DNA from 2 places in the Bradyrhizobium sp. CB82 genome. Region 2 is predicted to be linked to the other one. Evidence: riboswitches for the same ligand, from Rfam matches in the RefSeq annotation. Region 2 holds a riboswitch; the other holds the start of a gene.

Region 1 (15,536 bases), 4.5 Mb from region 2:
AGAGCATTCACGAGGAGGTCGAGGGGATCGAGGACTACGTGCTGTCGAATGTGATCACCAAGGCGCAGATCGAGCGGCTGTACATGCTGCGCCGCGACCTCCTGCGGCTGCGCAACGCCATCGGCCCGCTGGTCGAGGTCTGCCGGCGGCTGGAGCATGACGAGCTGTCGATGGTCCGCCCGACCATGCAGCCGCTGTTCCGCGACGTCACCGACCACGTCAGGAACATCCAGGAGCGCATCGATTCCATGCGCGAGGTGCTGGCATTCGCGTTCGAGGCGAGCCTGCTGGTCGGGCAGGCGCAGGAGACCGCGGTCTCCAAGAAGCTCGCCTCGTGGCTCGCGATCCTCGCTGTCCCAACAGCGGTCGCCGGCATCTACGGGATGAACTTCAAATACATCCCGGAGCTGCAGCTGGAATACGGCTACTTCATCGTGATGGGACTGATGGCGCTCGCCTGCCTCGGATTGTACTGGCGCTTCCGCCGCGTCGGATGGCTGTGACGCCTGCGCAAGCTGCGCCGATGCTAAACGATCTCGACGCGATAATTCTCGATCACGGTATTGGCGAGCAGCTTGTCGGCGGCTTCCTTCAGTACTGCCTCGGCCTTGGCCTTGTCCGCGCCGGCGAGCTCGATGTCGAACACCTTGCCCTGACGGACGCTGGCGACGCCGTCGACGCCGAGCGATTTCAGCGCGCCTTCGATGGCCTTGCCCTGCGGATCCAGAATGCCCGTCTTCAGGGTAACGGTGACACGTGCCTTCACGTCGATAGTCCCTCTTAGCTCTTCACCAGCACCGGGCCCGAGCCCGCCGGACGCTCGTTCTCCATGAGGATGCCGAGCCGCTTTGCAACTTCCGTATAGGCCTCGAGCAGGCCGCCGAGGTCCCTGCGGAAGCGGTCCTTGTCGAGCTTCTCGTTCGACTTGATGTCCCAGAGCCGGCAGGAATCCGGCGAGATCTCGTCGGCGACGATGATGCGCATCATCTCGTTCTCGAACAGGCGGCCGCATTCCATCTTGAAGTCGACGAGGCGGATGCCGATGCCGAGGAAGAGACCGGTGAGGAAATCGTTGACGCGAATGGCGAGCGCCATGATGTCGTCGATCTCCTGCGGCGTCGCCCAGCCGAAGGCGGTGATGTGCTCTTCGGACACCATGGGGTCGTTGAGCTGGTCGTTCTTGTAGTAGAATTCGATGATCGAGCGGGGAAGCTGCGTGCCCTCCTCGATGCCGAGCCGCTGCGACAGCGAACCGGCGGCAACGTTCCTCACCACCACCTCCAGCGGCACGATCTCGACCTCGCGGATCAACTGCTCGCGCATGTTGAGGCGGCGGATGAAATGGGTCGGCACCCCGATGTCGTTGAGGTGCTGAAACAGGTACTCCGAGATCCGGTTGTTGAGGACGCCCTTGCCCTCGATCACCTGGTGCTTCTTCGCATTGAACGCAGTGGCGTCGTCCTTGAAGTGCTGGATCAGAGTGCCGGGCTCGGGACCTTCGTAAAGAACCTTTGCCTTGCCTTCATAAATGCGACGCCGACGGCTCATGGGGATGTACCGTGTTTTGTTAAAATCCATGAATTTGGTGTGCTCCGGTTGACAAGGATTAGGACCCACAGCGGAGCTGCCGTGAACGGCCTGGAACCCATAGAAACAGAACAGGAACCAAACCTTTAGGCAACCTATCCGATTGGCTGTCCCAGCACAATCGATCCGGCTCTTCCGGCACCAACTTATACCGTCTTGCCTGCGGCTTAACGGCTCGTTGTTCTGCCGATTCGTGCCCCTTATCTAGGCATGGGCCGGGGTAACCGCAACGCGGCGTCACGGCCGGATTCAGCCAGGGAATTGGAACGGAAAAGCATGACCACGTTCGACAAGCGCGAGGAAGGTTTCGAGAAGAAGTTCGCCCTCGACGAGGAGCAGAAATTCAAGGCCGAGGCTAGGCGCAACCGGATGCTCGGCCTGTGGGCGGCCCAGCAGCTCGGCATCTCGGGCGATGCGGCCACGGCTTACGCCAAGGAGGTGGTCGCGGCCGAATTCGAGGGACCAGGCGACGGGGGCGTGCTGCGCAAGATCATGGCCGATTTTGCCGTCAAGAATGTCGCCATCACCGAGCAAGCGATTCGCGCCAGGATGAGCGAGCTCGCCGCGGTGGCGATCGCCGAGGTGAAGGCGGGGAAATAAGGATTAGGGAGTGGCGAATAGCGAATGGAAAATCCCCATTCGCTACTCGCGCTTCGTCATTCGCGGCCTTCACCCCTCCTTGAACCCATACTCCGGCACGTTGCCGCTGGCGCCATAATATTTGTACGGCAGGAACTTTCCGCTCATGGTGATCTTGACGCGGTCGCCCTTCGGGTTGGCGACACGCTCAATCGCCATGTCGAAATCGATCGCCGACATGATGCCGTCGCCGAACTCCTCCTCGATCAGCGCTTTCCAGGCCGGACCGTTGACCATCACCATCTCGTAGAAGCGGTAGATCAGCGGATCAGTCGGCGGCATCGGCGTGCCGGTGCCGCGCATCGGCACCTCATTGAGCATCGCGGTCTCAGCCTTCGACAGGCCGAACAGCTCGCCGGCGTTAGCGGCCTGCGGCTTCGTCAATTTCATCTGGCCAAGGATCGCACCAACGATCAGCACCTCCGAATAGCCGCCAATTGTCTCGCAGATGTGTTTCCAGCTCCAGCCCTTCTCGCGCTTGATGTCGAGCAGCTTTTCGGTGAGGTCGGAACGCTTCATGTTGAGGGTCTCCCTTGACTAAGCATTGTGTCGCGTCAGTGCATTACCTTGCGGGAGACGATGCCACAACGTCGTTTCGTGTCGTCTTGAGTTGCACGAAACGTGCCAGCAAAGCCTGTCGCAGTGGGCAAAGGCGCGCAGCGCCGTGCCCACCCCTTCTGTCTCGGTCCTGTTGACCAAAGAGGTGGGCAAGTCGCTTTGCCCACCCTAGGAGTTTGGCGATCCTTCGCGCATCATCGCTTGCAGTGCCGTAAGCTGCGGCTCGATGTCTTGCTCCACGTCTGCGGCGCGCATCTCAATCACCCGATAATCCCGCGCCTCCAGCCACGCCCGCCGCGCGGCACGGTCGGCGACGATCGTCTCGCTCTCGCCTGGATTGACAAGCTCGATCGCGATCCGGTGCGCAAACGAAACGAAGTCCGGAATATGCCGGCCGACTGGAGTCTGGCGTTTGAACTGGCCGGCGAAGCGGCGGTCGCGGGTGAGCGCCTGCCAGAGCAGGCGCTCGGCGTCGGTCGGGTTGCGGCGGAGCAGGCGCGCGAGTCCGCGCACGGTAGAGCCGCTGTCGGGCACCCCACCCTGGCCGTGCTCGGCGAGCAGTGCGCGCAATCGCGTCGCCTGCTCGCCGTCGAGCACCCCGCCCTTGGCGGGCCCTTTCCGCCCCTCCGCGATCGCCATCACCACCCCGTGCAGGGTGTGCATGTCCTGCTTGGTCGGCTCCATGCGGGTGAAGATGTTGCGCAAATTGACCAGCATGGTGTCGCGCTTTTCGGCCGGGCGCAAAAACTCGACGCGGTCGAGCTCGCGCACGAGATTCTCGAAGAAGGCCTGGATCTGGTGTTGCGAGGCGCGCTCCGAGCGCTCCGGCATCGTATGGGGTAGCGCGCCTTCCATCGCGCGCTTGAACCACTCGTAGCCGACGAGCAGCACCGCCTGCGCGAGGTTCAACGAGGCGAAGCCGGGATTCACCGGAAAGGTGATGATGCGGTTGGCAAGGGCGACTTCCTCGTTGGTCAGCCCCCAGCGCTCCCGGCCAAAGAGGATGCCGCACCTGCCGCCCGTGGCGATATGGCCGGCAATCTCGGTCGTCGCCGCTTCCGGGCCGACCACCGGCTTGGCCTGGTCATGCGCGCGGGCGGAGGTTGCGAACAACAGATCGAGATCGGAGACTGCCTGCTCGACGGTGTCGAACAACTCGACCCGTTCCAGAATGTGGTCGGCACCAGCCGCCGCGCGCTGGGCGGCGATGTTCGGCCAGCCATCGCGCGGGTTGACGATGCGTAAGCGGCTCAGGGCGAAGTTGCCCATGGCACGCGCCGCCATGCCGATGTTCTCGCCGAGCTGAGGCTCGACCAGGATCACGATGGGACCGTCGAGGGCGAGGCCCGCCTTGCTCTTGTCAGTCCCCGACATCTCGTTCTGCTTTCACGCTGGTTCTCAAGGCCTTGGAGAGGCCGCCTTAGGAATTGATTCAAACCGGCCACCGACCGGCGCCGCCTGGTTGCGCCTCGTTTGCCTGTCCTGACAGAATTCTCAAGCGAAATAACGGGGTTAGATTCGGCTTTTGAATCTCGCCCGAAACTCCAGCTCCCCCGCTGGGCACAGCGCCGCCGCGGCTCCCCATCTCAAGGATGCGGGATGGGCTAAAAGTGCATAATCCCTTGGCTTTCGCGCGTCGCTTCCCGGTGCTAAGAGGCGGCGGATATTCCCTTTGGCGCCCGTCAGCGCCGTTCCCAAGAGGCTCCCCCGATCATGGCAAAAATCAAGGTGTCCAACCCCGTCGTCGAGCTCGATGGCGACGAGATGACCCGGATCATCTGGCAGTACATCAAGGACAAGCTGATCAACCCGTTCCTCGATGTCCAGCTCCTGTATTTCGACCTAGGGATGGAGTATCGCGACCAGACCAACGATCAGGTGACCATCGACGCCGCCGAGGCCATCAAGAAGGTCGGCGTCGGCGTCAAGTGCGCCACCATCACCCCGGACGAGGCCCGGGTGAAGGAATTCAACCTGAAGCAGATGTGGAAGTCGCCGAACGGCACCATCCGCAACATCCTCGGCGGCGTGATCTTCCGCGAGCCGATCATCTGCAAGAACGTGCCGCGCCTCGTGCCCGGCTGGACCAAGCCCATCATCATCGGCCGCCACGCCTATGGCGACCAGTACCGCGCCACCGACATCAAGTTCCCGGGCAAGGGCACGCTGTCGCTGAAGTTCGTCGGCGAGGACGGCACCGTGATCGAGAAGGAAGTGTTCAAGGCCCCCGGCGCCGGCGTCGCCATGGAGATGTACAATCTCGACGACTCCATCATCGACTTCGCCCGCGCCTCGTTCAACTACGGCCTGATGCGCAACTACCCGGTCTATCTCTCGACCAAGAACACTATTCTCAAGGTCTATGACGGCCGCTTCAAGGACATCTTCCAGGACGTCTTCGACCGCGAGTTCAAGAAGGAGTTCGACGCCAAGGGCCTGACCTACGAGCACCGCCTGATCGACGACATGGTGGCCTCGGCCCTGAAGTGGTCCGGCGGCTACGTCTGGGCCTGTAAGAACTACGACGGCGACGTGCAGTCCGACACGGTCGCGCAGGGTTACGGCTCGCTCGGCCTGATGACCTCGGTCCTGCTCACGCCGGACGGCAAGACGGTGGAAGCCGAAGCCGCCCACGGCACGGTGACCCGCCACTACCGCGAGCACCAGAAGGGCAAGGAGACCTCGACCAACTCGATCGCGTCGATCTTCGCCTGGACCCGTGGCCTCGCCCACCGCGCCAAGCTCGACAACAATCCGGAGCTGGCGAAGTTCGCCAACACGCTGGAGAAGGTCTGCGTCGATACCGTCGAAGACGGCTACATGACCAAGGACCTCGCGCTGCTAGTCGGCGCCGACCAGCGCTGGCTCTCGACCACCGGCTTCCTCGACAAGGTCGCGGACAACCTGGCGAAAGCGCTGGCAGCGTAAGTGCCGTTCGCATTTTCGCCGGACCACGGTTAGACATCATCACGGGCCGCGCCTCAGCGCGGCCCTTCATTTTGACGCCATCGCGGAGCCGGCCATGTCCATCAAGCTCGCCGTTCGCACTTTGCTGCTCTCCGCCCTGATCGGACCGGCCGCAGCCGCGGAGCAGGCACTGCCCGAGGCGATTGCCGCATCCGGCGAGACGGTCGTGCTGAACGTCCACGCCGAGGGCGCGCAGGTCTATGAATGCAAGGCAGGGGCCGACGGCAAGCTCGCCTGGGCCTTCCGCGAGCCGATCGCGACGCTGCTCGTCGACGGCAAGACGATCGGCCGCCACTATGCCGGTCCCAACTGGGAGCATGTCGACGGCAGCGCCGTGGTCGGCAAGGCCATCGGCAACGCGCCAGGCGCTAGCGCAGGCGATATTCCCTGGTTGAAACTCGAGGTCGCCTCACGCCGCGGCAGCGGCGTTCTGACACCCGTCACCACCGTCCAGCGCATCAACACCCATGGTGGCAAGCTCGAGGGTGCTTGCGAGAAGGCCGGCGAGTTCAAAAGCGCGCCCTACTCGGCCGACTACATCTTCCTGCGCAAGGGCTGACCCGGGACTGCCTGGTTAGCCCGCCCCGCCGCCCCCCTCTTTCTTCGCCTGCGCGAGCTCGGCGACCGCGAGATCGCCGGCCTCGCCGAGACGCGCCTCGGCGGTCTTGCGGACGTGAGCAGCGAGCGTCGGCATGCGCTCGATCAGCGCATGAAAGTCCTGCGCGTCGAGCAGCAGAAGCCGCGTCTTCCGCGTCGCGGTGACGGTGCCGCTCCGCTTGGTCCTGTGCAACAGGGCGATCTCGCCGAAGAAAGTGCCGTCGGTCAGCCGGACGTGCTGGTTCGGCAGCGCGATCTCGACCTCGCCCGCCGTGATGAAATACATCGATGATGCGACCTCGCCGCGGCGAACCAGAATCTCGCCCTGCTCGATGGTGCGCGCGCGCAACAGGCGCATGATGTCGGCGATCTCCGATGCCGTGAGATGTGAGAACAACGGCACCCGCGCCAGCATGCCCCAGGTGACGACGAAGTCGCGGCGCTTCACCTCTTCCGCGAAGGCGCTCGAGATGATCGCGACCGGCAGCGCGATCATGGCAAAGCCGCTGATGATGGCGAACACGGAGACGAACTTGCCGAGCGGGGTCACCGGAACGACGTCGCCATATCCCACCGTGCCGAGCGTCACGATCGCCCACCACATCGCCTGCGGGATGGTGCCGAGCTTCTCCGGCTGCACCTCGCGCTCGATGGCGTAGAGGAGCGAAGCGAAGGTGAGCACCACGCCGATCAGGATGACGATGCATCCGATCAATGCGCGCCGTTCGGCATGGACGGCGGCGAGCAGCGAACGCATCGCTGGCGAATAGCGGATCAACTTGAAGAACGGCAGCACGCCGAGCGCCGCCATCGTCGAGTGCCGGCCGGTGGCCAGCACGAACGCTGCAGGGAGGAACGCCATGAGATCGATGATGCCGAGCGCGGAGAAGACGTAGGAGAACCGGTCGGCAAGTGGCGACGCCTTGCGCTGCGTATGGCCGGCGACGGTCCAAAGCCGCGCCGCATATTCCAATGCGAACACGATCACCGCGAGAATGGCGACGCCCGTGAACAGCGCGCCGAATTGAGCGTCCAGATCCGGTACCGAGGCGAGCGTCATCGCCACGACGTCGAGCACGATGACGGCCACGATCACCTGGATGAAGTGCGACCCGGCGGAATAGGCCAGCGGATCGTGCTCCAGCAATTCGTACAAGCGATCCCTCAAATTGGGATCGCGAAGCCCACGTCCTCGCGGAACGAGGCGCACGGCGATCTACGCGCCGACCATGGCTTTTTCGATCGCCGACAGTGCCGCCGCCGCATTGGCGCCGTCGGGCCCGCCGGCCTGCGCCATGTCAGGCCGACCGCCGCCACCCTTGCCGCCGAGCGCTTCGGAGGCGACGCGAACCAGATTAACTGCGTTGAAGCGCGAAGTGAGGTCGGCGGTGACACCAACCACAACGCCGGCCTTGCCGTCCTCGGTGACGCCGACGATCGCGACGACGCCGGAGCCGATCTGCTTCTTGCCGTCGTCGGCAAGGCTCTTGAGATCCTTCATCTCGATGCCCTCGACCGCACGCGCCATCAGTTTGACGTCGCCGACCTCGCGCACGCCTGCGGCTGCGCCATTGCCGGACGACGCAGCGCCGCCCATCGCGAGCTTCTTGCGCGCGTCGGACAATTCACGCTCCAGCTTCTTGCGCTCGTCCATCAGCGCGGTGATGCGCGCCGGCACGTCCTCGAGCGAGGTGCGCAGCTCGGCGGCTGCGGTCTTCGCCAGCGCCATGGTGTCGTTGGCATGCTTGCGTGCATGACGCCCGGTCAGCGCCTCGATACGGCGCACGCCGGAAGCGACCGCGCTCTCGCTTGTCAGCGTGATCAGGCCGATATCGCCGGTGCGCTTGACATGAGTGCCGCCGCAGAGCTCGACCGACCAGCCCATTGCGTTGGCGCCGTGTTCGCGCGCGGTCTTGCCCATCGAGACGACGCGGACCTCGTCGCCATATTTCTCGCCGAACAGCGCACGCGCGCCGGCTTCGCGGGCCTCGTCGACACCCATGATGCGCGTCGTGACCTCGTCATTTTCCAGCACAACGTCATTGGCAATGTCCTCGACGCGGGCGAGCTCCGCCGGCGTGATCGGCTTGGGATGCACGAAGTCGAAACGCAGGCGATCGGGCGCGACCAGCGAGCCGCGCTGAGCGATATGATCGCCCAGTACCTGGCGCAGCGCCTCGTGGAGAAGATGCGTCGCGGAGTGATGGGCGCGGATCGAGGACCGGCGCGCGTGGTCAACTTCGAGCTGGAGCGCGGTGCCGGCCTTAAGCGTCCCCTGCTCCACCGTGCCGATATGCACGAAGAGATCGCCGAGCTTCTTCTGCGTGTCGGTGACACGAAATTTGATCCCGCCCTCGCCGACCATCACGCCGGTATCGCCGACCTGGCCGCCGGACTCCGCATAGAACGGGGTCTGGTTGAGCACGATCGAGCCGGTCTCGCCGGCCTTGAGGCTGTCGGTTTCCTTGCCGTCCTTCACCAGCGCCGCGACGACGCCTTCGGCGCTCTCGGTCTCATAGCCGAGGAATTCGGTGGCCCCCAGCTTTTCGCGCAGCGGGAACCAGATCGCCTCGCTGGCGGCCTCGCCCGAGCCCGCCCAGGACGCACGCGCCTTCTCGCGTTGACGCTCCATCGCATCGGTGAAGGCAGACTGGTCGACGCTGATACCGCGCGACTTTAGCGCGTCCTGTGTGAGATCCAGCGGGAAGCCGTAAGTGTCGTAGAGCGTGAAGGCGACGTCGCCGTCGAACATGTCGCCCTTCTTCAATGACGCGCTCTTCTCGTCGAGGATGGCAAGGCCGCGCGCCAGCGTCTTGCGGAAGCGGGTTTCCTCCAGCCGCAGCGTTTCCTCGATCAGCTTTTCCGCGCGCACCAGCTCGGGATAGGCCTGGCCCATCTCACGCACCAGCGCCCAGACGAGGCGATGCATCAGCGGCTCCTTCGCGCCCAGAAGCTGCGCGTGGCGCATCGCCCGTCGCATGATCCGGCGCAGCACGTAGCCGCGGCCCTCGTTCGAGGGCAGTACGCCATCAGACACAAGGAAGGCCGAGGAGCGGAGGTGATCGGCGATCACCCTGAACGAGGCGACCGTCTGCTCATTCGGTCCGCTACCAAGCGCGGACGCGGTCGCATCGATCAGCTGACGGAAGAGATCGGTCTCGAACACACTGTCGACGCCCTGCAGGATGCAGGCCATGCGCTCCAGCCCCATGCCGGTGTCGATCGAGGGGCGCGGCAACGGCTGGCGCTCCTCCTTCGTCACCTGCTCGAACTGCATGAAGACCAGATTCCAGAATTCGAGGAAGCGATCGCCGTCCTCTTCCGGGCTGCCGGGAGGCCCGCCCCAGATGTGCTCGCCGCGATCGATGAAGATCTCCGAGCAAGGGCCGCACGGACCGGTATCGCCCATCGCCCAGAAATTGTCCGAGGTCGGGATGCGAATGATGCGGTCCTCGGAGAAGCCCGCGATCTTCTTCCACAGGCCGGCCGCCTCGTCGTCGGTGTGATAGACGGTGACGAGCAGCTTGTCCTTCTTCAGCCCGAAATCCTTGGTGATCAGATTCCAGGCGAGCTCGATCGCGCGCTCCTTGAAGTAGTCGCCGAAGGAGAAGTTGCCGAGCATCTCGAAGAAGGTGAGATGGCGCGCGGTGTAGCCGACATTGTCGAGGTCGTTGTGCTTGCCGCCGGCGCGCACGCATTTCTGCGAGGTGGTGGCCCGGTGATAGGGGCGCTTCTCGACGCCCGTGAAGACGTTCTTGAACTGCACCATGCCGGCATTGGTGAACATCAACGTCGGATCGTTGCGCGGCACCAATGGCGAGGACGGCACGATCTCGTGGCCGTTCTTGGCAAAGAAGTTCAGAAAGGTCGACCTGATCTCGTTGACGCCGCTCATGTTCATCCAATCGGGTGCAAGATCCGCCAGAATCCGCCCAAACCTGAAATTAAGGCTGATATCTGCGGGCGATAGCGCTTTTAGACAAGGTGAGCTGCCCTGTCCAGAAACTGTGCAGAGAGATCAGAGGGTTGCCGCAGCCGCGCAATAGGCCGTTGATAGACATTGCGGCCGCGTTGACAGCCTTGGCCAGCCTGTGTTCTGTACCTACATGTAACGTACGGCCACGTCGGGAGAGACCGGCTTTGTTGCCGGCGCCGAAGGAGCAACCGCCCCGGAAACTCTCAGGCAAAGGGACCGTGTGGCTTTGACAGCATCTGGAAAGAGGCGCCGACGGGCATTGAAGCCCGGGTGGCACCCGCCGACGGGATAATACTCTCAGGCACAGCGACAGATGGGGCTTCGACTGGTTTCCCTCGGGGAATTCTCCCCGGGAACCGCGAGGGCCCCTGTGATGCTTGCGTCGGACGACAAGAACTCCCTGAAACGTACCCTTCTTTACGACCTCCATGTCTCCGTGGGCGGCAAGATGGTGCCGTTCGCGGGCTATGAGATGCCGGTGCAGTACCCCGCCGGCGTGCTGAAGGAGCACCTCCATACCCGCAGCAAAGCGGGCCTGTTCGACGTCTCCCATATGGGCCAGATCGCGCTGCGGCCGAAATCCGGGAGGATCGAGGACGCCGCCAGCGCGCTGGAGCGGCTGGTGCCGCAGGATATCGTGGCGATCGCCAAGGGGCGGCAGCGCTATGCTCAGTTCACCAATTTCGACGGCGGCATTCTCGACGATCTGATGGTCGCCAATTTGGGTGATCACCTGTTCCTGGTCGTCAATGCCGCCTGCAAGGCCGAGGACGAGGCACATCTGCGCGCGCATCTCTCCGATGACTGCATCATCGATTCGCTGAACGACCGCGCGCTGATCGCGCTCCAGGGTCCGAAGGCCGAAGCGGCGCTGGCGAAACTTTGTGCAGAGGCACCGGCCATGAAGTTCATGGACGCCGGCCCGCACGAGGTCGCCGGCATCAGGTGCTTCGTCTCGCGCTCCGGCTACACCGGCGAGGACGGTTTCGAGATCTCGGTTCCGGCTGCCGATGCCGAACGCCTCGCCAAGATGCTGCTGGACAATCCGGACGTGCTGCCGATCGGTCTCGGGGCCCGCGACAGCCTGCGGCTGGAAGCCGGGCTCTGCCTCTACGGCCACGACATCGACACCGCCACCACGCCGGTCGAGGCCGCGCTGGAGTGGTCGGTGCAGAAGAGCCGCCGCAGCGGCGGCGCCCGCGCCGGCGGCTTTCCCGGCGCCGAAAAGATTCTCGCCCACTTCGATCACGGCGCATCCCGCCGCCGCGTCGGCCTGCGTGCCGAGGGCCGCGCCCCGGTGCGCGAGGGCGCGCTGCTGTTTGCCGAGAGCGCGGGCGGCGATCCCATTGGAAAGGTCACATCGGGCGGTTTCGGCCCAAGCCTGAGCGCGCCGGTGGCGATGGGCTACGTGCCCATGAGCCTGAGCGCGCTCGGCACAAAGCTCTTCGCCGAGGTGCGCGGCCAGCGCCTGCCGCTCGCAGTCGCTGCCATGCCCTTCGTGAAAAACACCTACAAACGCTGAGGACGAGACAATGACCACTACGCTGTACACCTCCGACCATGAATGGCTCGCCATCGACGGCGACGTCGCCACCGTCGGCATCACCGATTACGCCCAGCAGCAGCTCGGCGACATCGTGTTCGTCGAGCTGCCCAAGGTCGGCCGCGCGCTGAAGAAGACGGAAGCTGCGGCCGTGGTCGAGTCCGTGAAGGCGGCGTCGGACGTCTATGCGCCGATCTCGGGCGAAGTGCTCGAGGTCAACCAGGCGGTCGTCGACGAGCCGGCGCTAGTCAATTCGGAGGCCGCAGGCAAGGCCTGGTTCTTCAAGATCAAAATTGCCGACAAGAGCGAGCTCGGGGGCCTCATGGATGAAGCCGCCTACAAGGCACACACGGCTTAAGGACGATGGAGCAAGCGATGACCGCGCACCGTAAATCCAGCGGCGAAACCGCCGCCAGTTTCGTTCGCCGCCACATCGGCCCCTCAGTGCGCGATGTCACCGCAATGCTCGAAACGGTCGGCGCCAAGAGCGTCGATGCGCTGATGGCGGAGACGCTGCCGGCCTCGATCCGGCAGGCATCTCCGCTCGATCTGGGCAAGCCCCTGACCGAGACCGAGGCGATCGCGCACATGGCCGAGCTCGCAGCCCAAAACCAGGTCTTCACCTCGCTGATCGGCCAAGGCTATTCCGGCACCATCCTGCCCGCGGTGATCCAGCGCAACATTTTGGAAAACCCGGCCTGGTACACGGCGTATACGCCCTACCAGCCCGAGATCAGCCAGGGCCGGCTGGAGGCGCTGTTCAACTTCCAGACCATGATCTGCGACCTCACCGGGCTCGACGTCGCCAACGCCTCGCTGCTCGATGAAGCGACCGCCGCGGCCGAAGCCATGGCGCTCGCCGAGCGGCACTCGCAGGTGAAAGCGCAAGCCTTCTTCGTCGACAAGGACGTGCATCCGCAGACGCTCGCGGTGATGCGCACCCGCGCAGAGCCCTTGGGCTGGAACCTGATCGTCGGCGATCCCCTCAGTGATCTCGACAAGACAGACGTGCTTGGTGCACTGCTGCAATATCCCGGCAGCTCGGGCGCGGTGCGCGACCTGCGGCCGGCCATTGCGACGCTGCGCGCCAAGGGCGCCCTTGCGATCGTTGCCGCCGATCTGCTGGCGCTGACGCTGCTGGCCTCGCCCGGCGAGCTCGGCGCAGATATCGCGATCGGCTCGGCACAGCGTTTTGGCGTGCCGATGGGCTATGGCGGCCCGCACGCAGCCTACATGGCGGTGCGCGATGCGCTGAAGCGGTCGCTGCCCGGCCGCATCGTCGGCCTGTCCGTGGACTCGCGTGGTGCACCCGCCTATCGCCTCGCGCTCCAGACCCGCGAGCAGCATATCCGCCGTGAGAAAGCGACCTCCAACATCTGCACCGCGCAGGTGCTGCTCGCCGTGATCGCCTCGATGTATGCGGTCTATCATGGCCCTGAAGGCCTCTCGCAGATCGCACGCATGGTGCATCGCCGCACCGCCGTGCTGGCCGCGGGTCTGCGCAAGCTCGGCTTCGCGCCACGTTCCGAACACTTCTTCGATACAGTCAGCGTGGACGTTGGTACGAAGCGTGACGAGATCATCGCGCGCGCCACGGCCGAGACAATCAATCTCGGCCTCGGCAGCGACGGCCTGCGCATCGCGCTGGACGAGACCACGACCCCGGCCACCATCGAGGCGGTCTGGCGCGCGTTCGGAGGCAAGCTCGCTTATGCCGAGATCGACGCGACCACGCGCGAGGCGCTGCCCGAGGCGTTGAAGCGGACCACCGGCTTCCTCACCCATCCGGTGTTCCATGCGCATCGCTCGGAAACCGAGATGCTGCGCTACATGCGCAAGCTCAGCGATCGCGACCTCGCGCTCGACCGCGCGATGATCCCGCTCGGCTCGTGCACCATGAAGCTCAACGCGACCACCGAGATGATGCCGCTGACCTGGCCGGAGTTTTCCAGCCTGCATCCATTTGCCCCGCGCGGGCAGGCGGTGGGCTATCATGCGCTGTTCGCACGGCTTGAAAAATGGCTGTGCGACATCACCGGCTACGACGCGATCTCGCTCCAGCCGAATTCGGGCGCGCAAGGCGAATATGCCGGCCTGCTTGCGATCCGCGGCTATCACGCGGCACGTGGCGAGAGCCATCGCAAGGTGTGCCTGATCCCCTCCTCCGCCCACGGCACCAACCCGGCCTCCGCCGCGATGGTCGGCATGGAGGTGGTGGTCGTCGCCTGCGAGAAGAATGGCGACGTCGACGTCAATGACCTCCGCGCCAAGGCCGAAAAGCATTCGGACGATCTCGCCGCGGTGATGATCACCTATCCCTCGACGCATGGCGTATTCGAGGAGCACATCAGCGAGATCTGCGACATCGTGCATGGCCATGGCGGCCAGGTCTATCTCGACGGCGCAAACCTGAACGCGCAGGTCGGCCTGTCACGGCCCGGCGACTACGGCGCCGATGTCAGCCACCTCAATTTGCACAAGACGTTCTGTATCCCGCATGGCGGCGGCGGTCCGGGCATGGGCCCGATCGGCGTAAAAGCGCACCTTGCGCCGTTCCTGCCAAGTCATCCGGAGATTCGTCATCCCGCGCCCCACGCGGACGCGGCGGTTGGCCCGGTGTCGGCAGCAGCGTTCGGCTCGGCCTCGATCCTGACCATCTCCTACATCTACATCCTGATGATGGGCGGCGAAGGCTTGAAGCGCGCGACCGAGATCGCAATCCTCAACGCCAACTACGTCGCGGCGCGTTTGGATGCGTATTTCCCAGTGCTCTACAAGAACGCGAAGGGCCGCGTCGCGCACGAATGCATCATCGATCCGCGCCCGCTGAAAACGACGAGCGGCGTCACCGTCGACGACATCGCCAAGCGCCTGATCGACTACGGCTTCCATGCTCCGACTATGAGCTTCCCGGTCCCGGGCACGCTGATGATCGAGCCGACCGAGTCGGAATCAAAGGCCGAGCTCGATCGCTTCTGCGACGCCATGATCGCGATCCGGAAGGAGATCGCCGAGGTCGAGAGCGGCCGCTTCAAGATCGAGGCATCACCGCTGCGCAACGCGCCGCACACCGTGCACGACATCGCCGATGACGATTGGAAGCGCGCCTACAGCCGCAGCGAAGGTTGCTTCCCCGCCGGCACCTCGCGCACCGACAAATACTGGTGCCCGGTGGGCCGCGTCGACAACGTCTATGGCGACCGTAACCTCGTGTGCACCTGCCCGCCGGTGAGCGACTACGCGCAGGCTGCGGAGTGAGGCCAACGGCTTAACGAAACGGGCGCCGAAGACGTCGGCAACTCAACGTCCTCAGCGCCCGCTCCTCGCGAAACTTTACCTGCGCGAGCCCTACTCCTCCGTCGGCTCCTCGCCGTCGGCGTCGCGCTCGGGATTGCCAGCTAAAATTTGCTCGGCAATCAGGCCGGAGTTTTGCCGGATCGCGGTCTCGATCTTGGCGGTGACGTCCGGGTTGGCCTTCAGGAACGCTTTGGAGTTCTCGCGGCCCTGGCCGAGGCGCTGGCTGTCATAGGAGAACCAGGCGCCAGACTTTTCGACGATGCCGGCCTTGACACCGAGATCGAGGATTTCGCCCATCTTGGACACGCCCTCGCCGTACATGATGTCGAACTCGACCTGCTTGAAGGGCGGTGCCAGCTTGTTCTTCACCAC
Region 2 (15,536 bases):
CTCCAGGAAGCGCTCTCGGCGCTGCTCGGCAAGGATGCGCCGAATCTGTCGCCATCGGTGATCTCAGGCCTGAAGGCGCAATGGCAGGGCGAGTACGAGCGCTGGCAGAAGCGCGATCTGTCGGCGCGGCGCTATGTCTACGTCTGGGCCGACGGCGTCTTCCTGCAGGCCCGGATGGAGGACCACAGCGAATGTATGCTGGTTTTGATCGGCGCGACGCCCGAGGCAAGAAGGAGCTGGTCGGCTTCCAGGTCGGCGTGCGCGAGAGCGCCCAGAGCTGGCGCGAGCTTCTAATCGACATCCGCCGGCGCGGACTGCAGGTCGCGCCTGAACTGGCGGTCGGCGATGGCGCACTCGGCTTCTGGAAGGCGATAGACGAAGTCTTTCCCGGCACCCGGCGGCAGCGCTGCTGGCAGCACAAGACCGTCAGCGTGCTCAACAAGGTTCCGAGCTCCGTGCAGAGTGGCATGAAGAGAGCCCTGCAGGATATCTCGATGGCGCCGTGCCGGGCCACCGCGGAGCTTGCACTCGAAACCTTCGCCGAGAAATACGGTGCCAAATACGCGCGCGCCGTTGACTGCCTGGTCAAGGATCGCGAGGATCTGCTGGCATTCTATGACTTTCCTGCCGAGCACTGGGTCCACTTGCGAACCACGAATCCGATCGAGGGCGTGTTCGCCACGGTGCGACACAGGACAGTTCGGACCAAGGGATCGTTGTCGCCACAGACGGCCAGGCTGATGGTGTTCAAGCTGATCGATGCAGCCTCGAAAACCTGGCGTCGATTGAAGGGCACAAATCAGTTGCCGAAGCTCATCGCCGGTGTCAGATTCGCCGACGGCATCGAGGTCATTCCGACCCAGCACAGCCACGCCGCCTGATCGGCTCCGTCACCCAGATTTAGGCATAGCTCGCCGTCAGTTAAGTCACAGTTTCAGGTTGCGTTGGAGCGCGTTTACTCGATCCACACCACCGGAGCCAGACACTCGCTCTGGAATCCTGCAGGTCGACGACTATACCGGCTATGGTGGCTGAGCGTTGCGACGGTCAGCTTGCAACTGCTGGTCACACATGCAGCGTACGTTCTACGAACTCGCCGCCTAAGCCCGCGGCCATTGCAGGCGAGGCGCTCACGCATATCGCCGAGCTCTATGCGAGAGGGCAATCGTGGCCGCAGTGCTGTCAAGAGCGCAGGCGAGGCGCTCACTTTCGATGGATAGAAGAAGTCCCCGCATGATCCGAGGAGCAATGCTAAACGTGCCAGTCGCCAACTCACTAATCGTCTGCACGGTGAAGATTGCGTCTGGCGCATTGGTCCTTCGTGCCCATTCACGATACCGATCAAGTTGGCATCACCGAAACACTGATTTAGAATTGGCGCATACCGCGCATAATCGTTAGTCACCACATCATCAGTCGTCACAATCGAAATTGTCGCGCCGCGCAAACCGGGGACTTTCAGACCCGGATCCCTCTCGATCTCTTATACTCAGCCTTGAGCGCGTTTAGCACATGAGCGGCCACGGGGGTCTTTTTTAGGGTTGATACAGAAAACAAACACTGTCTCATCAGAATCTCCTTCAATGCCCATAGAGTCCGCAGCTCACGCGAGGTAATTTGCGAACAGGAACGCTTGCCACCCCCTCCTGGAATCAGAACATTTCTCAAGCCTTCGTTAGCTGCGACAACCGACGCGACGCGCACTCAAGGCAGGCACGACAAGCTCTCCAAATATATTTCAGAGGCTACGCCTAAAACCCGCGAAAAGGTCTCGGGGTCACAGAAGCTCTAAAAAGGTCTTCGGCTCCATAGACATTTTGCAAAGACCCCACTTCAGTGTCAGGCCGTTTCGTACCCGCGAGCCTTGTCGACTCATCCACATATGCTCGCGGCTCTACTCTCAGGTGGCAGCACTGCTTCTACTAGGTTCACCCAGCAGCCGATGCCATAAGGAAGAGCTTCGTCGTTGAAATCATAAGCCGGGTTGTGCACGCCAGCCGATGGCCCATTACCGAGAAAAATAAAGGAGCCGGGACGCGCCTCAAGCATATAAGCGAAATCCTGGCCCCCATAGTTAATCTCAACTTGTCGTCAACGGATTTGGCTCCCACGAGATTTCCCGCCACCGCGATCGCCAGATTGGTCTGCTCTGTATGGTTAAAGGTGACTGGGACAGATCGGCATTACCTGAACTCAACGTCCGCGCCAAATCCGCGCGCAATACTTTGCGCACATGCCGAAATCTGCCGCTCCGCGAAGTCGCCCAGGTCAGGTGTCAGAGTCCTTACGGTGCCGTCCTTACGGTGCCGTCCTTACGGTGCCGGACATTTCAATGTTATCTGGAATAACGTTGTAAGCTTGAGCTGCATTCAACTTTGTAACGGAGATTACAAGCGAATCAATCGGACTTGTGTGGCGCGATACCAACGTTTGAAGCCCGAGAATAATCTGAGCCGCGATCACTACTGGATCCACGATCTCATGTGGCTTGGCCGCGTGGCCACCCCTACCCTTCACGACAATGTCGAAGTCGTCTTGGGATGCCATTATTGGACCATCGGCAAATGCCGAACTTGCCGACGTCCAGCCCAGGTCGATTGTGCATGCCGAACACTTGTGAGATGCCGAAGCGATGATCCCCTCTTGGACCATCCGTTTACCGCCAGATGGCGCCTCCACTTCTTGCGCCGGCTGAAAGATCAATGCGACGGCGCCCCTGAAATTGCGCGTGGCGGCGAGGTATTTCGCTGCGGCCAGTAGCATGGCCGTGTGACCGTCATGCCCACATGCGTGCATTTTGCCAAGTATCTTGGACGACCACGGTCTGTTTGAGGCTTCCAAGATCGGCAACGCGTCCATATCTGCTCGTCATCCAATGGTCGGCCCATCTCCTCCTTTCCCCTGGATCAATGCCTCAATACCACTTTCAGCTATCCCGGTTTCGATATGGTGGATGCCGAATGACGCCGAGCTTCTCTGCTACGAAACTCGCGGTATTGTGCACTTGATAGCCGAGCTCCGGATTTTCATGAAGATACCGGCGCCATGCGGTTGCCTCGCACTGCAATTCTCGGGAAATCTTTCGACTTTGAACATCTGGGCTCTCGCTTACGAAACAAGGAAGTCGCTTAAGTTTAGGGCCGACTGCTTCCGCGCCACTTCTTCATTGAGAGACCACTGGTATAGTTCGAGGGGTACGAGACGTGAGCAGCTCTGATCCATTTTCAGTAACGACAACAACCTCCTCGTGAATCATCAATTTTGGAGTGCCGTCAAAATAGGACGGATAGTTCGTGCTTGGCTCGATATTAATGATCATCCCTGGCTTGAGAAGTGTCTTGTCCTCTGGATGAACCGAAGGCAGCTCTGGCATCCACAAACCCATCGAGTGTCCCATGCGCCCGATGCTGGTGACTTTGCGTTGACTCTCTTTGCTATTCAGTACGCCGGACATCGCCGCATAGATATCGCTAATCGGTATCCCAGGCCTCACGGCGCCTACACCAACCTCCGTCGCCTCCCAAACGAGCTTATAGGCATCCACCGTGTTCTGATCGGGCACTCCAAAAGCGAAGTGCCTGTTAAAATCACTGAAATAGAAGTTGAACAAAAACCCTTGATCTATGAACAGCAGATCGTCACGCGAGAGAATCTTATCTGTCGGAACTCCAAAGCAGCGAGTATAGCCCCCACGTCCTGAATTACAATTGATCTTGAGCGTTTTGTCTACGCCAAGGAGAAAGCATTCGAGCTCATAAAGGCGACAAACCTCTCGCTCAGTCATACCTTGGCGCAATTTTGGCGCCAGCTTGTCAAACACTACCGATGCAATCCCGTTCACCGTGCGCATTCGTTCAATTTCAGCGGGCGACTTGATCATACGCAATGGGGTGAAGATTGGATCCGAGGCATCAACGAATGTGCGAGGCTGGATGGCATCAACGACGCGCAGAAAATCGCCAACAGGCATACCGAGCCTGCTCTCGGCTCCGAGTTCCGTCCCTATCTTTGCGGTGGTTGGCAGATCGTTCAACGCTTTAGCAAGCGTGGAAACGCCCTCATCCTTCGGGTTAGGACCGGCCCAAGTACGATAATTCTTTACCCAGGTGGTTTGACCGTAAAATTCGTCAAATGAGCCTGGAACGATCCCTACGGCTTCACCAGACAAGGGGATGAGAAGGAACCGCGGCCTGGTGGTCGAACTTGGTGTGGTGCTGATATCATCAACAAAATAACGCCAGTTATGTTCGGACGTCACAAGCAACGCGTCGAAGCCATACCTTTTCATCAACCGTCGCGCGTGCTCAACTCGGTTTTCATATTCTGTTCTGTCAAAGGGTACATAGGGGATCGTGGTAATCGCGGCGTGATCTAGAATGGTCATCATTCTCTCCAATGGGCGGTATACTGGGCAGCAACGGTACAAAACTTCAATCGACATCTTCTGACGAACGCTTACTGGCGGGCCATCAGGATTCTTCTCTGGGCGGCCCGCACACTTCATGTGGAGCCACGGATAAGCTGTGCCGACAAGCCGCAGCCACAGTCGATTATAACGACGACAGAGCGAGCAGCTTCATCGTCCGTTGATCGTCGAGCAGCTTCATCGTCCGTTGATCGTAATGCATCTTACTCCGCCCAGGCAAACTGCGTTGTCGTTTCTTCGTTGCGCTTACGCAGTTATCACTAGCGATGAAGTCTCTGCTCAGATGCAGTCGACCGGTCAAACCACATGACAGGTCACCGCTGGGTCCCAGCCATAATCCTCACCATACAGTAGATAGAGTAAACCGAGGTAAGCGCTTGTCTTACGCGGTTTTCGGCAGATTCCGCAGTATTTCTGCGACTTCTTGGGTAACGACGCTGAAAACCGGCGAAGACATTTTCGCCTTAACCGTGCCATCCCTCGGCGAACGACGACTCTGAAGTATAGCGGTATTGCATGCCGAAATATGCCTGAAAGGATCGACCGGTCTGACGATGGCGCGTGGGAGAGAGAGATCAGCCAGCAAATGGCGATCTCCGCCGAAGGCGGCAACTCCCCAAGGAAACTCTCAGGCCCAGGACCGCACGCCTAGGACAATCTGGATAGAGGCGCCAGTGTGGCGCCCACCGAAGGGGACCGTAATCACCAAAGGTTAGCGGAGTAAGCTCTCAGGTGCAGGACAGATTTGGGGCGGAGCTATCGCGCCGTTCACGCTTGCCTTGGAGCACCTAATGAAACCGATCGTCGTTATTGGATCCGGAATTACCGGAGCTACCACTACTTACGCGCTCGCTGCTCGCGATTACACAGTTACAGTATTTGACCGCCATCGTTATCTCGCAATGGAGACCTCGTTTGCGAATGGGGGACAATTGTCGGCAAGTAACGCTGAGGTTTGGAATAGCCTAGGCACCATCCTGAAGGGTTTGAAGTGGATGATGCGAAAGGATGCACCACTGTTTCTGAACCCGAGTCCAAGCTTGTACTTGGTTGGCTGAGTTTGTCGCTCAAACCCGTCACCACCGTCGCAACACGATCGAAACGACCAGATTGGCTATCGCTGCGCGGCAGCATCTTTTTGACATTGCCCATCGCGAGAGCATAGCTTTTGATTTGGAGCAGCGGGGTATTCTACATGTCTCTTCAAGCAAGCCCGAGTTTGACACGGCTGCTCGTGTGAACCAGCTTCTTGGTGGAGGGAGGGTTGGACCGCTGTCCTGTAACTCTGTCCGAAATGCGCGTGATAGAGCCAACTTTGCAGAATAAATATTATGCTGGATTCTTCACGCCGTCAGATTCGACCGGAGATATGAAGTGGACCCTATGCTGAGGACCACTGGGTCCGGTTTCCTAAGTGGAGCTTCTGCCGTTCGTTCTTCCCAATAACTTTACGCTACTCTTGCTTGCTGCTGTTGTGGCTGTGGGGATGTGGGCAACGCCCAGCGTTGTCCAAGCTTCTCGCTTGCGAGAAGCGTCATATCCACAGCCTCTTCGCCGAATGCGCCGGTGACACCGGCCCGCCAGACCGCCATCGGCGCGCGGTTTTCCAGCGCCTGATGAGGGCGCTGGAAATTGTAAAACTCGATCCATCGGGCGATTCCGGCTTTGGCCTCGTGGCCATCCGAATAACCCTTGAGATAGATGTCCTCGTATTTGAGCGAGCGCCATAGCCGCTCGATGAACACGTTGTCCATCCAGCGCCCGCGACCGTCCATCGAGATCCGGACGCCAGTGTCGGCCAGCGTGCCGGTGAAGGCGGCGCTGGTGAACTGGCTGCCCCGGTCGGTATTGAAGATCTCGGGCCGGCCGAAGCGCGCCAAGGCCTCTTCGAGCGCAGACACGCAGAACGATGTGTCCATCGTGTTCGACAGGCGCCAGGCCAGCACCGCACGGCTCGCCCAATCGATGATCGCCACCAGATACAGAAAGCCCTGGCCGATCGGCACATAGGTGATATCGGCCGCCCACACTTGATTCGGCCGGTCGATCACCATCTGGCGCAGGAGATACGGGAAGATCTTGTGTCCCCGCGCCGGCTTGGTGGTTCTGGGCTTTGGTCCCAGCGCCGCGATGCCCATCTTGCGCAACAACCGCTGCACGCGCTTGCGATTGATGCGACAGCCTTCGCCATTGAGCATCGCCGCCATCCGCCGCGAGCCCAGGAACGGCCAGGCCGTGAACAGTTGGTCGATCCGCCGCATCAGCTCAAGCTCGTTGTCATTGGCCGGCCGCGGCGGCCGATAGACGCTCGATCGCGCAACGCTCAGCAGTTGGCATTGCCGGCGGATCGATAGACTCTCATGATCGCGCTGAAGCAATCCTCGGCGATCCGGCGCGCTCATCTTCCGGACCTCCTGGCTAAGAAATCTCGTTCGACCGTCAATTGTCCGATCTTGGCGTGGAGCTTCTCGACCTCCAGTTCGTGGGCCGCCTCGCCATCCCGACCAGCGCCCGCGTCGAACGCCCGAACCGCTTGATCCTGAAGCTGCTTCTTCCACGCATAAATCTGGTTCACATGAACCTGGTAGCGCTGCGCCAGATCCGTCACCGTTGATTGTTCCCGCAACGCCTCCAAGGCAATCCTTGCCTTCAGCGCCGCATCGATTTTCCGTCTTGTCTTCTTCATGATCCGCTCCGTTTATCAAAACGGAACGGCATCCGCACCACCTAAGCCGCCGGTCCAAAATCCGGGATCCACTTCAGTACGTTTCTTTTGCCTCGCCTCTAGCCTAGACCCTATGTTTGCCTTCTGAGGTGACGGGCGGCCCGCCCCGCGGCAAGCTCCTATCGAGGGTTGCGCCGGATGGTCCGGCGCCGAGCCTCAAGCATGGGGAGCGGGCCTGATGAACGATAGCATTTTCGTGGGGCTGGATGTGCACAAGGCGACGATTTCGGTTGCAGTGGCCGAAGCGATGCGCGGCGGGGAAGTTCGTAACTTGGGGATCATCCCTAATCGCGCCGATCAAATCGCCAAGCTGGCGAAGAAGCTTGGCAAGCGTGACCGGCAGGTAAGTTTTTGTTACGAAGCCGGACCCTGCGGATATGGCCTGCATAGACAACTGACGGGACCGGGACACAACTGCATCGTGGTGGCTCCCTCGCTGATCCCGATGAAAGCCGGCGATCGGGTAAAAACCGACCGGCGCGATGCGGCGATGCTGGCCAAGCTGCACCGGAGCGACCAACTGACAGCCGTGTGGGTTCCGGATGCAGCGCATGAGGCCATGCGCGACTTGGTGAGAGCCCGCGCCACGGCGATGCGTGTGCTCGGCAAGGCGCGGCAGCATCTCCAAGGCTTCCTGCTGCGACATGGGCGCATCTATGCCGGGAAGAGGGGGTGGACTCTGGCTTATCGTCGCTGGCTCACCACGGTGCGCTTCGATCACCCGGCGAGCCAAATCGTTCTGCAGGACTACATTCATGCCGTAACCGACGCTGAGGCCCGCGTGGACTGCTTGACCAAGCGGATCGAGGAGCTGGCGCCACAATGGTCGATGACGCCAATCGTAGAGGCCGTGCAGGCCATGCGCGGCATCGCCTTCATCGTTGCTGTAACCGTGGTTGCCGAGGTTGGCGACTTCTCTCGCTTTGACAATCCTCGCCAGTTGATGGCCTTTCTCGGCCTCGTGCCGTCGGAGTATTCGAGCGGCGCAACCATCCGACGCGGCAACATCACCAAGGCTGGCAATGCTCTGGCCAGGCGGGCTCTGATTGAGGGGGCATGGACCTATCGCATGCAGGCCCGCGTCAGTCGCAAGCTCCATGACCGTAACGAGCGCCTGCCTGAAGTTATCCGCGATATCGCCTGGAAGGCCCAGGTCAGGCTATGCGCTCGCTATCGCCGCTTGTCGGCGGCCGGCAAACCCAAGGTGATCGTCACCACCGCCATTGCACGTGAGATGGTCGGCTTCCTGTGGGCGATCACTCGTCAAGTACAACTCGGGCCGGCCGCCTGAAGAGCGCTGCTCGACCATATCGGTGCCCAGGGCAGGAGTCAGGGCGCGGTGGGGAATCCTCGTGGCCTGCTATGAGCCGGCATTGCCGACGCTCGCCCTCTAGACCGAGGCAGCCCCAAGACGAAACCACGGTCATGCGGTAGCCAACCCGCGCATGAGAGCTTGATCAACCGTCGTCTTTGGCCCTGCCTCCTACCGTGGGCACCTTCGAAGTCCAGCGTCCGGGCGCTCAGCCGGAAGCAGCTCCGCTTGATCGAGTCCCTTGACAGCAAACATGAGAGAGCAGGCTGTTGAAGAACTCAGCCGCGTTCGCACACGAATGCTGAATCGTCGCCATTGTGGATGCAGAAGTGGCCGACGCGCGACCGCAGGACGGATCAATCTCGTCGTGTCCTTCCCATGAGAACTAGGCGCAGGTCGATCCGTCGCGGGTGCCGTAGCGCATGTCCAGGAAGCCCTTGAGAGCCCCAAAGGCGATTTCGCCATCGGACTTGCGCTGGAAGGTGAGACGCGCCTCTTCGACAAGATCGAGGAAGTCGCTGTCCCAGACGTCCATCTCGACGATGCGCCAGCGGCCGACAAAGGCCTTAGCCCGCATTTTTCACAGCGTTGAGGCGCATCGGGGCGCGAATCAGCGAAAGTTCTTTTGCGAGAAGGACTTTGCGATGATTCAAGGAATGCCCCGATGCCAACAGAGTGTAGCGCAGAGCAGTTTGATTTTGGAAGGGTTGAAGGTCGGGCTGTGGAAGCGGCCTTTGATGCTGGCCTGGTGACGTCGGATGCCGGAGCGCTGCTGCTGGGCGCGACGGATCGGGCGATCGATCTGGTGGGTCGCTTTGCGGATTGCTTTCGCGATCATCGTCGTCAGGACCTGATCGAGCATGCGGTCGGCACGTTGATCGGGCAGCGGGTCTTCGGCATCGCGCTCGGCTATGAAGATCTCAACGATCATGACGAATTGCGGCACGATCCGCTGATGGCGGTGCTTTCGGGCAAGCTTGCGGCCCGGCGCGGGGACTGCGCACCGGTGGCCGGCAAGTCGACGCTGAACCGGCTGGAGCTGAGCCAAAGCGAACCTTCACGCTATCACAAGATCGCCCATGACACGGCGGCGATCGAGGCACTTCCGGTGACGCTGTTCCTGGAGGCGCACACGCGACCGCCGGCGCAGATCATCCTCGATCTCGATGCCACCGACGACCCGCTGCACGGGCATCAGGAGGGGCGCTTCTTCCACGGCTATTACGACTGCTACTGCTATCTGCCGCTGTACGTGTTCTGCGGCCGGCATCTGTTGGCGGCCAAGCTGCGCCCCTCCGACATCGACGCGAGCGCGGGCAGCATCGCGGAGGTCGAGCGGCTTGTCCGGCAGATCCGCGCCCGCTGGCCGTTCGTGCGCATCGTGCTGCGGGCGGACTCGGGCTTTGCGCGCGAGGCGCTGATGGCGTGGTGCGAGCACAACCGCGTGGACTATCTGTTCGGGCTCGCCCGCAACACGCGCCTGGTCGCCACGATCGCAGACGAACTGGCAACGGCTCAAGCTGCGGCCGAGAAGACCGGCCGCCCGGCGCGCCGCTTCAAGGACTTCCAGTGGAGCACGCTCGACACCTGGAGCCGAAGGCGCCGCGTCGTCGCCAAGGCGGAGTGGACGCAGGGCGAGGCCAATCCGCGCTTCGTCGTCACCTCGCTCAAGCGCAGCGAGGCGGGCGCGCGACAGCTCTATGAGGACATCTACTGCGCCCGCGGCGAGATGGAGAACCGCATCAAGGAGTGTCAGCTCGACCTTTACGCCGACCGCACTTCCGCAGCGACCATGCGCGCCAATCAGCTCAGGCTGTGGTTCGCCTCGATGGCCTATGTGCTGATCTGTGCCCTGCGGCGCATCGGCCTGGCTGAAACCACCTTTGCGGATGCCACCTGCGGCACCATCCGCCTCAAGCTCCTCAAGATCGGGGCCCTGGTGCGCATCAGCGTCCGCCGCATCAAGATTGCCATGGCCTCGGCCTGCCCAGCCGCCCAACAGTGGAGCATCGCCGCGCGCCGCCTGGCTGAAGCCGCCCGAGCCCGCGCCTCGCCGGCCTGACACGCGAAGCTGCGACGCGCTCAATCGGCGGCATCGTCACCAAGGCCCAACGGAGACACTCAAAACCAAATCGCTATCAGCGCCTTCGGCGCCATGGTCCTTATCGTCTTCCGCCGATCCACCTCTCCTTCGTCAAAGAGCAATTGGCCATGTGAGAAATGCGGGCCAGTGGTTTATCACAGTGGTTTTGACTCTTTGGAGGTCGTTGGATAGGCGCGGCGGAGTTTGGCGCGGGCTTTGTCGGTTGTGAACATCCACTTGATGCGTTGTCGGGTTTTATTTCGCGGCCGTTGCCATGCAGCGATCTCGTTTCGGAGCCTTTTGGGGTCGTCGATGCGACGGCCGAGACATTGACGCTGCAGCACGCTGATCTCGCACTCGACCATGTTGAGCCAACTTGCGTGTTTCGGGGTGTAGTGGAATTCGAGGCGGCGCAGGATGCGACGGGCCTCGGCAGGCGCAAATGCTTGATACAGCGCGCCGGCGGTATGAATCGACAGATTGTCCTGAACGACACGGATGCAGGCGGCGTCGGGATAATGGATGTCGACGAGTTCACGCATGCAGTGCGCGTAGTCCACGTCGGCGCGGCGGTCTGTAACCTTGACGTTGCGCCAGCCACGATGCGGGTCGAAGGTAACGAAGAGATTGACGGTGCCGTTGCGGCGGTACTCGTAATCGTAGCGCTCGCGCTGTCCCGGCTCGGCTGGAATCGGCTGACGGACCTCGCCGATGAGCTGGACGGGGGTCTCGTCGAAGCAGACCAGCGGCCGGACGGGATCCGGCGCCTCGGCGTAGAGGTCGAGCACGTCCTCCATGCGGGCGACGTATTCGCCATCGACATGGGGGATGCACCACATGTCCCTGCGCCATGGCTTGAGGTCGTTCTCGGCCAGCCGGCGACGCACGGTCTCGCCCGACAGGCTGTCATGATCGGTGAGCTTGACGATCGTGTCGGCCAGCAGCGTCAGCGTCCACCCGCCGAAACCGACATGCAGCGCCATTTCCGCGTCAGCCCGCCCTCAGTCCACCAGATGATCGTCACCCTCGAACGAAACGGCTTCATTCGCCGTCAGCCCGGTGTTCCCCGGAGCATCGAGATTCTTTTGCCACCCGAAAACTTGCCCATCCTCGAATGGCTCGGCATCAAAACGTCGAAATCACTGTGATGAACTACTAGTGGTTCCGGCGAAGCGTCACGTTGCCCGTGAACTCGAGGCGCGCTGGAATAGCGCATTGGAGCGGGTTGCCGAGCTTGAGGGGCGGATCAAGGAGCTGCGCGCCGCATCGGCGGAAAGTCCCAAGATCGACCGCGCCTTGCTTTTGCAACCGCGGGTTTGGAATGCACCGTCCAGGGACACGCACCAAGCGGCGGCTGGCTCACATCGTGGTCCGAAAGATCGTTTGCAATCTCGATGAAAACACCAATGAGGCGGTTCTGCTCATCCACTGGACCGGCGGCCGGCAAACGGAAGTTCGTGTTGCTCGCGTTGAGACGTGCCGATATCCCGGCGATATGGCAACCACTGCCGTTGACGCACTTCGCAAACGCGCTGGTCATTGGCCTGATCGAGAGCTCGCGTGTCGCTCAATCGGATGCCCTGCAAGACTGGCGACGGCGAGACCTGTTCGCGTGCGGGAAATGCGCGAACGCTTGGGCTTGCCGACGATCCCGCATCATCCGACGGCAAAATGATGAGCCTTGCGAAGGCTGCGGCACACTTTGGAATTTGCGTCCGATCAGCAAAGAACCTCGTTCTGAAGGGCGTCCGCAACGCAAGCAATCAAGGGCTCGCAATGGTTGGTTCCTGTCGAAGCGCTGAGTTCGGAAGCAGTACGCATAGCGCTGCAGCGCGTGATCGAACGTCGGCCGAAAAACTACGTTGATTGCCAATACGATAGGATGATCCGTCTGCCCGGAATCTGACTAAGGGACGTACAATGAAACGAGCTGTGGAAAGTTGCTCAAGCTATTCTTCCGAATTCAGTCAGACCTGACCTGTTCCTACACGCTTGCTCCACTGGAGTTAGATCGCGGCCCAACGAACGAGGTTGGCTGGAGAGGCGATGAAGACGGCGACCTGGCTCGCAATCATAGGATCTTCAAAGCGGCGATCCCCAATTGGAAAAGAAAGCATAAGCGCTGTTCGCGGAGGGCTGGCGCCCCGTATCAAAGAATAGCATTGAGGCCGCTACTATATGTTGCTCAACATAGTGACGGGTACAAGCAGCTCTATCTGGCCGGGCGCCAGCCCGGACCGATCCGGGAAGCGGCGTGTTGGGTCCATGCGCGGCGCCCATTCTTCGCCATGGCCGATATCGAGGAGAATGCGCGTCGCAAGGCCAGCGGCAAGAAGGAGATCCCGCTCTCGCGAGCGCCCGCGCGATCGCCACACGCTGTTGTTGGCCACCAGAGAGCTCGACAGGGTATGCGTCACATTTGTGCGCAAGGCCGACACGGTCGAGCAGTTCACGACCGGCCGCTTCGGCTTGCATCCGGTCCACCTTGAGTACTTGGGTCGGAGCCTCGATAACGTTTTCCAGAGCCGTCTTGTGCGGAAACAGGTTGAACCGCTGAAATACCATGCCATTGAACTGCTCTTTGTTGCGGCTTGTTGATCGGGTATCCTCGTGTCGGCTCCCGGAGCGCGAGGTCGCACGACAGCGACTTGCGACGTGACCCTATTGTTCACGTAGTAAATACTCTCTGCCGCATACATAATCTCGAAAATTGGATCACGCTAGCCAGCGACGTCCACTTCACCATGCCGATAAATTCATTGCCGATCGGCGGCAGGATAACGCGCATCGCTTGAGGCAGGATTATTCGGCGCAATGCTTGAAGACGATGCATTCCGATCGCGCTGGCGGCTTCATATTGCCCATCATTGACAGATAGCAGTCCGGCGCGCACCACTTCCGATGTATATGCCCCCTGGTTGATCCCCAGTCCAAGCAATGCCGCAAAAAATGGCGTCATCACATCCACCGTGCGCCACTCGAACAATCCTGGAATCCCGATGGTTGGAAACACCAGCGCAAGATTGAACCACAACAGCAGCTGCAGCAATGAAGGATGCCGCGAAAGAACCACACATAGGCAAGCGCCGCCCAATTGATTATCAGACTGGCCGAAGACTACATGATCGCAACGGCCACGCCTATTGCAATATCAGCGACATTGCCAGCACTGCCGGCAAGACCGTGTTGCCGAGTCCGATCAGGATGGTCCTCGCCGTGAGGTATTGCCCCGTAACAGACCACTCGATCTGCCCATGAGCGAACACCAGAATGATCCACAAAGCTACCGCAGCGCCAAATATCTGCCCACATGCCTCCGACGCACATGCTCGAATTGGGACAATTCTTCTGTGTGACCGCCCTGATCGTTTTCACTAACCGGCCACTTACTTCGAGCAACATACTACGTCCCTAGTTAGCCGCCTGATCTATCATTCGGTCAATGTCAAGCAGGTTCGCCTCGCCGCTCACGCACTCACGTAGCGCGCTGACCGACCGGATCACGGGTTGGTGAGTTTATATTGCCCTCAGGCTGAACTACTTCAAATTCGCTCAATCTGCGGCCCGAATCCTGCGATGAATTAGGCGGGCACGACGCTTTCTCTGTCTGAGGCATCAGTCAAGCGTCCGCAAATTGGAGCGCCTTCAGTTTCCTGGACACTTTGTTTCTCATACACGAACTTCGAATGACCTCAGTCGCCGCCAAAGTTGGCACCATCGCAGAAGTCAGATACTCTTTGATCGCTCGACCCGCAACCTGCGGTTGGAAGTCTCTTGTCGCCTCAATGGCGTCGGCCCCAATCAAGCTCGCATTGACCGAGACTCCTTCACCACCGAGCAGCCGTTCATCGATGCAGCAGCGCAAGACACTCTCGAGCATGCGATGGAAGAGATTGCTCTTCCGGACTGCGATGCCTGTTCTTGGAAACTCGAGTGATCCGACGTCCCATTGAGACCGAGCCGGCAGAGCCAACTTGATCACTTGATCACTTGATCACTTGAAGCTCCATTGTGGCATGAGGAATTTACTTTGCCGCCTCGTTGTCCACCAATTCCATCATCCTCACCGCCTTTAGCGTGAACGGGCGCGCTTGCAGCGCGCCAGTGATGTGCTCATGCGTCACGTCTTACTGCTCGAGCGTCTTGCCCAAAGCGACGCATGACAGCGCCCCCTTGCGCACCAGTTTCAACACGCCCACGGCTAGACCATGAGCCGCATGCAGCAGTGGATAGTGGATGCTGAGCTTGCCGACACGCAAGCGCCCTTTGGAAATCGGCTGCGAGCAACTTTCGTCCGAATATACCAACAAGCTCGCGGACAAGTCTCAACGCACATTTTTGCTTGCAAGGCGAGATCGCGCCGAGATCGTCTCGGCCGGGCAAGGGCCGTTCCGTACCACAGGAACGGCCGCCTTAGTCAGTCGGCAACCTGCGCGCTACATTCAAACGTTCGGACACGAGAGAACCTCACGAGCTCCGAGCAGCGAAGAACTTTATTTAGCCAGCACTGTCTGGACCAGGTTCACCCAATAGCCGATACCGTAGGGGAGAGCTTCGTCATTGAAATCATAGGCTGGGTGGTGCAGACCTGCGGTCGGTCCATTACCGAGGAAAATGAAAGAACCGGGACGCGCCTCAAGCATATAGGCGAAATCCTCCGCCCCCATGGTCACTCTCATCTTGTCGTCGACGGAGGCGGCTCCCACGAGATTACGAGCCGCCCTGATCGCCAGATCGGTCTGCTCCGTATGGTTAAAGGTGACCGGGGCGGATCGATAGTACCTGAACTCGACGTCCGCGCCAAATCCGCGCGCAATACCTTGGGCGCATGCCAGGATCTGTCGTTCGGCGAAGTCACGCAGGCAGGGTGAGAGAGTCCTTACGGTGCCGGACATTTCAACATCATCCGGAATGATGTTGTAAGCTTGAGCTGCGTTCAGCTTTGTGACGGAAATTACGAGGGAGTCTATTGGATTTGTGTTGCGCGAGA

What was found. Region 2 has a riboswitch for glycine ahead of QA640_RS38220 (FAD-dependent oxidoreductase). Riboswitches for the same ligand answer to the same signal wherever they lie in the genome.
Region 1: it holds a riboswitch for glycine, as region 2 does, so the genes downstream of both, gcvT (glycine cleavage system aminomethyltransferase GcvT) here and QA640_RS38220 (FAD-dependent oxidoreductase) in region 2, are expected to answer to the same signal.

The regions. Positions count from the first base shown of each region.
Region 1 covers NZ_CP121650.1:3,428,807-3,444,342, reverse strand. The annotation lists gene QA640_RS16435 (magnesium and cobalt transport protein CorA) at 1-503, shown strand, start outside; gene purS (phosphoribosylformylglycinamidine synthase subunit PurS) at 527-766, opposite strand; gene purC (phosphoribosylaminoimidazolesuccinocarboxamide synthase) at 781-1,548, opposite strand; gene QA640_RS16420 (DUF1476 domain-containing protein) at 1,864-2,187, shown strand; gene cynS (cyanase) at 2,257-2,745, opposite strand; gene QA640_RS16410 (TrmJ/YjtD family RNA methyltransferase) at 2,953-4,158, opposite strand; gene QA640_RS16405 (NADP-dependent isocitrate dehydrogenase) at 4,498-5,712, shown strand; gene QA640_RS16400 (DUF3455 domain-containing protein) at 5,807-6,310, shown strand; gene QA640_RS16395 (cyclic nucleotide-gated ion channel) at 6,326-7,558, opposite strand; gene alaS (alanine--tRNA ligase) at 7,565-10,243, opposite strand; glycine riboswitch at 10,464-10,552, shown strand; gene gcvT (glycine cleavage system aminomethyltransferase GcvT) at 10,698-11,846, shown strand; gene gcvH (glycine cleavage system protein GcvH) at 11,857-12,225, shown strand; gene gcvP (aminomethyl-transferring glycine dehydrogenase) at 12,243-15,125, shown strand; gene recA (recombinase RecA) at 15,216-15,536, opposite strand, start outside.
Region 2 covers NZ_CP121650.1:7,946,676-7,962,211, forward strand. The annotation lists partial or broken gene QA640_RS38205 (IS256 family transposase) at 1-881, shown strand, start outside; gene QA640_RS48450 (hypothetical protein) at 1,873-2,049, opposite strand; gene QA640_RS38210 (amidohydrolase) at 2,299-2,859, opposite strand; gene QA640_RS38215 (Xaa-Pro peptidase family protein) at 3,164-4,384, opposite strand; glycine riboswitch at 4,979-5,079, shown strand; glycine riboswitch at 5,082-5,172, shown strand; partial or broken gene QA640_RS38220 (FAD-dependent oxidoreductase) at 5,218-5,798, shown strand; partial or broken gene QA640_RS38225 (IS3 family transposase) at 6,019-7,112, opposite strand; gene QA640_RS38230 (IS110 family transposase) at 7,330-8,442, shown strand; partial or broken gene QA640_RS38235 (hypothetical protein) at 8,742-9,040, opposite strand; gene QA640_RS38240 (IS1380 family transposase) at 9,128-10,525, shown strand; partial or broken gene QA640_RS38245 (IS630 family transposase) at 10,702-11,502, opposite strand; gene QA640_RS38250 (helix-turn-helix domain-containing protein) at 11,455-11,694, shown strand; partial or broken gene QA640_RS38255 (ATP-binding cassette domain-containing protein) at 12,899-13,114, opposite strand; partial or broken gene QA640_RS38260 (amino acid ABC transporter permease) at 13,204-13,871, opposite strand; gene QA640_RS38265 (M20 aminoacylase family protein) at 15,040-15,536, opposite strand, start outside.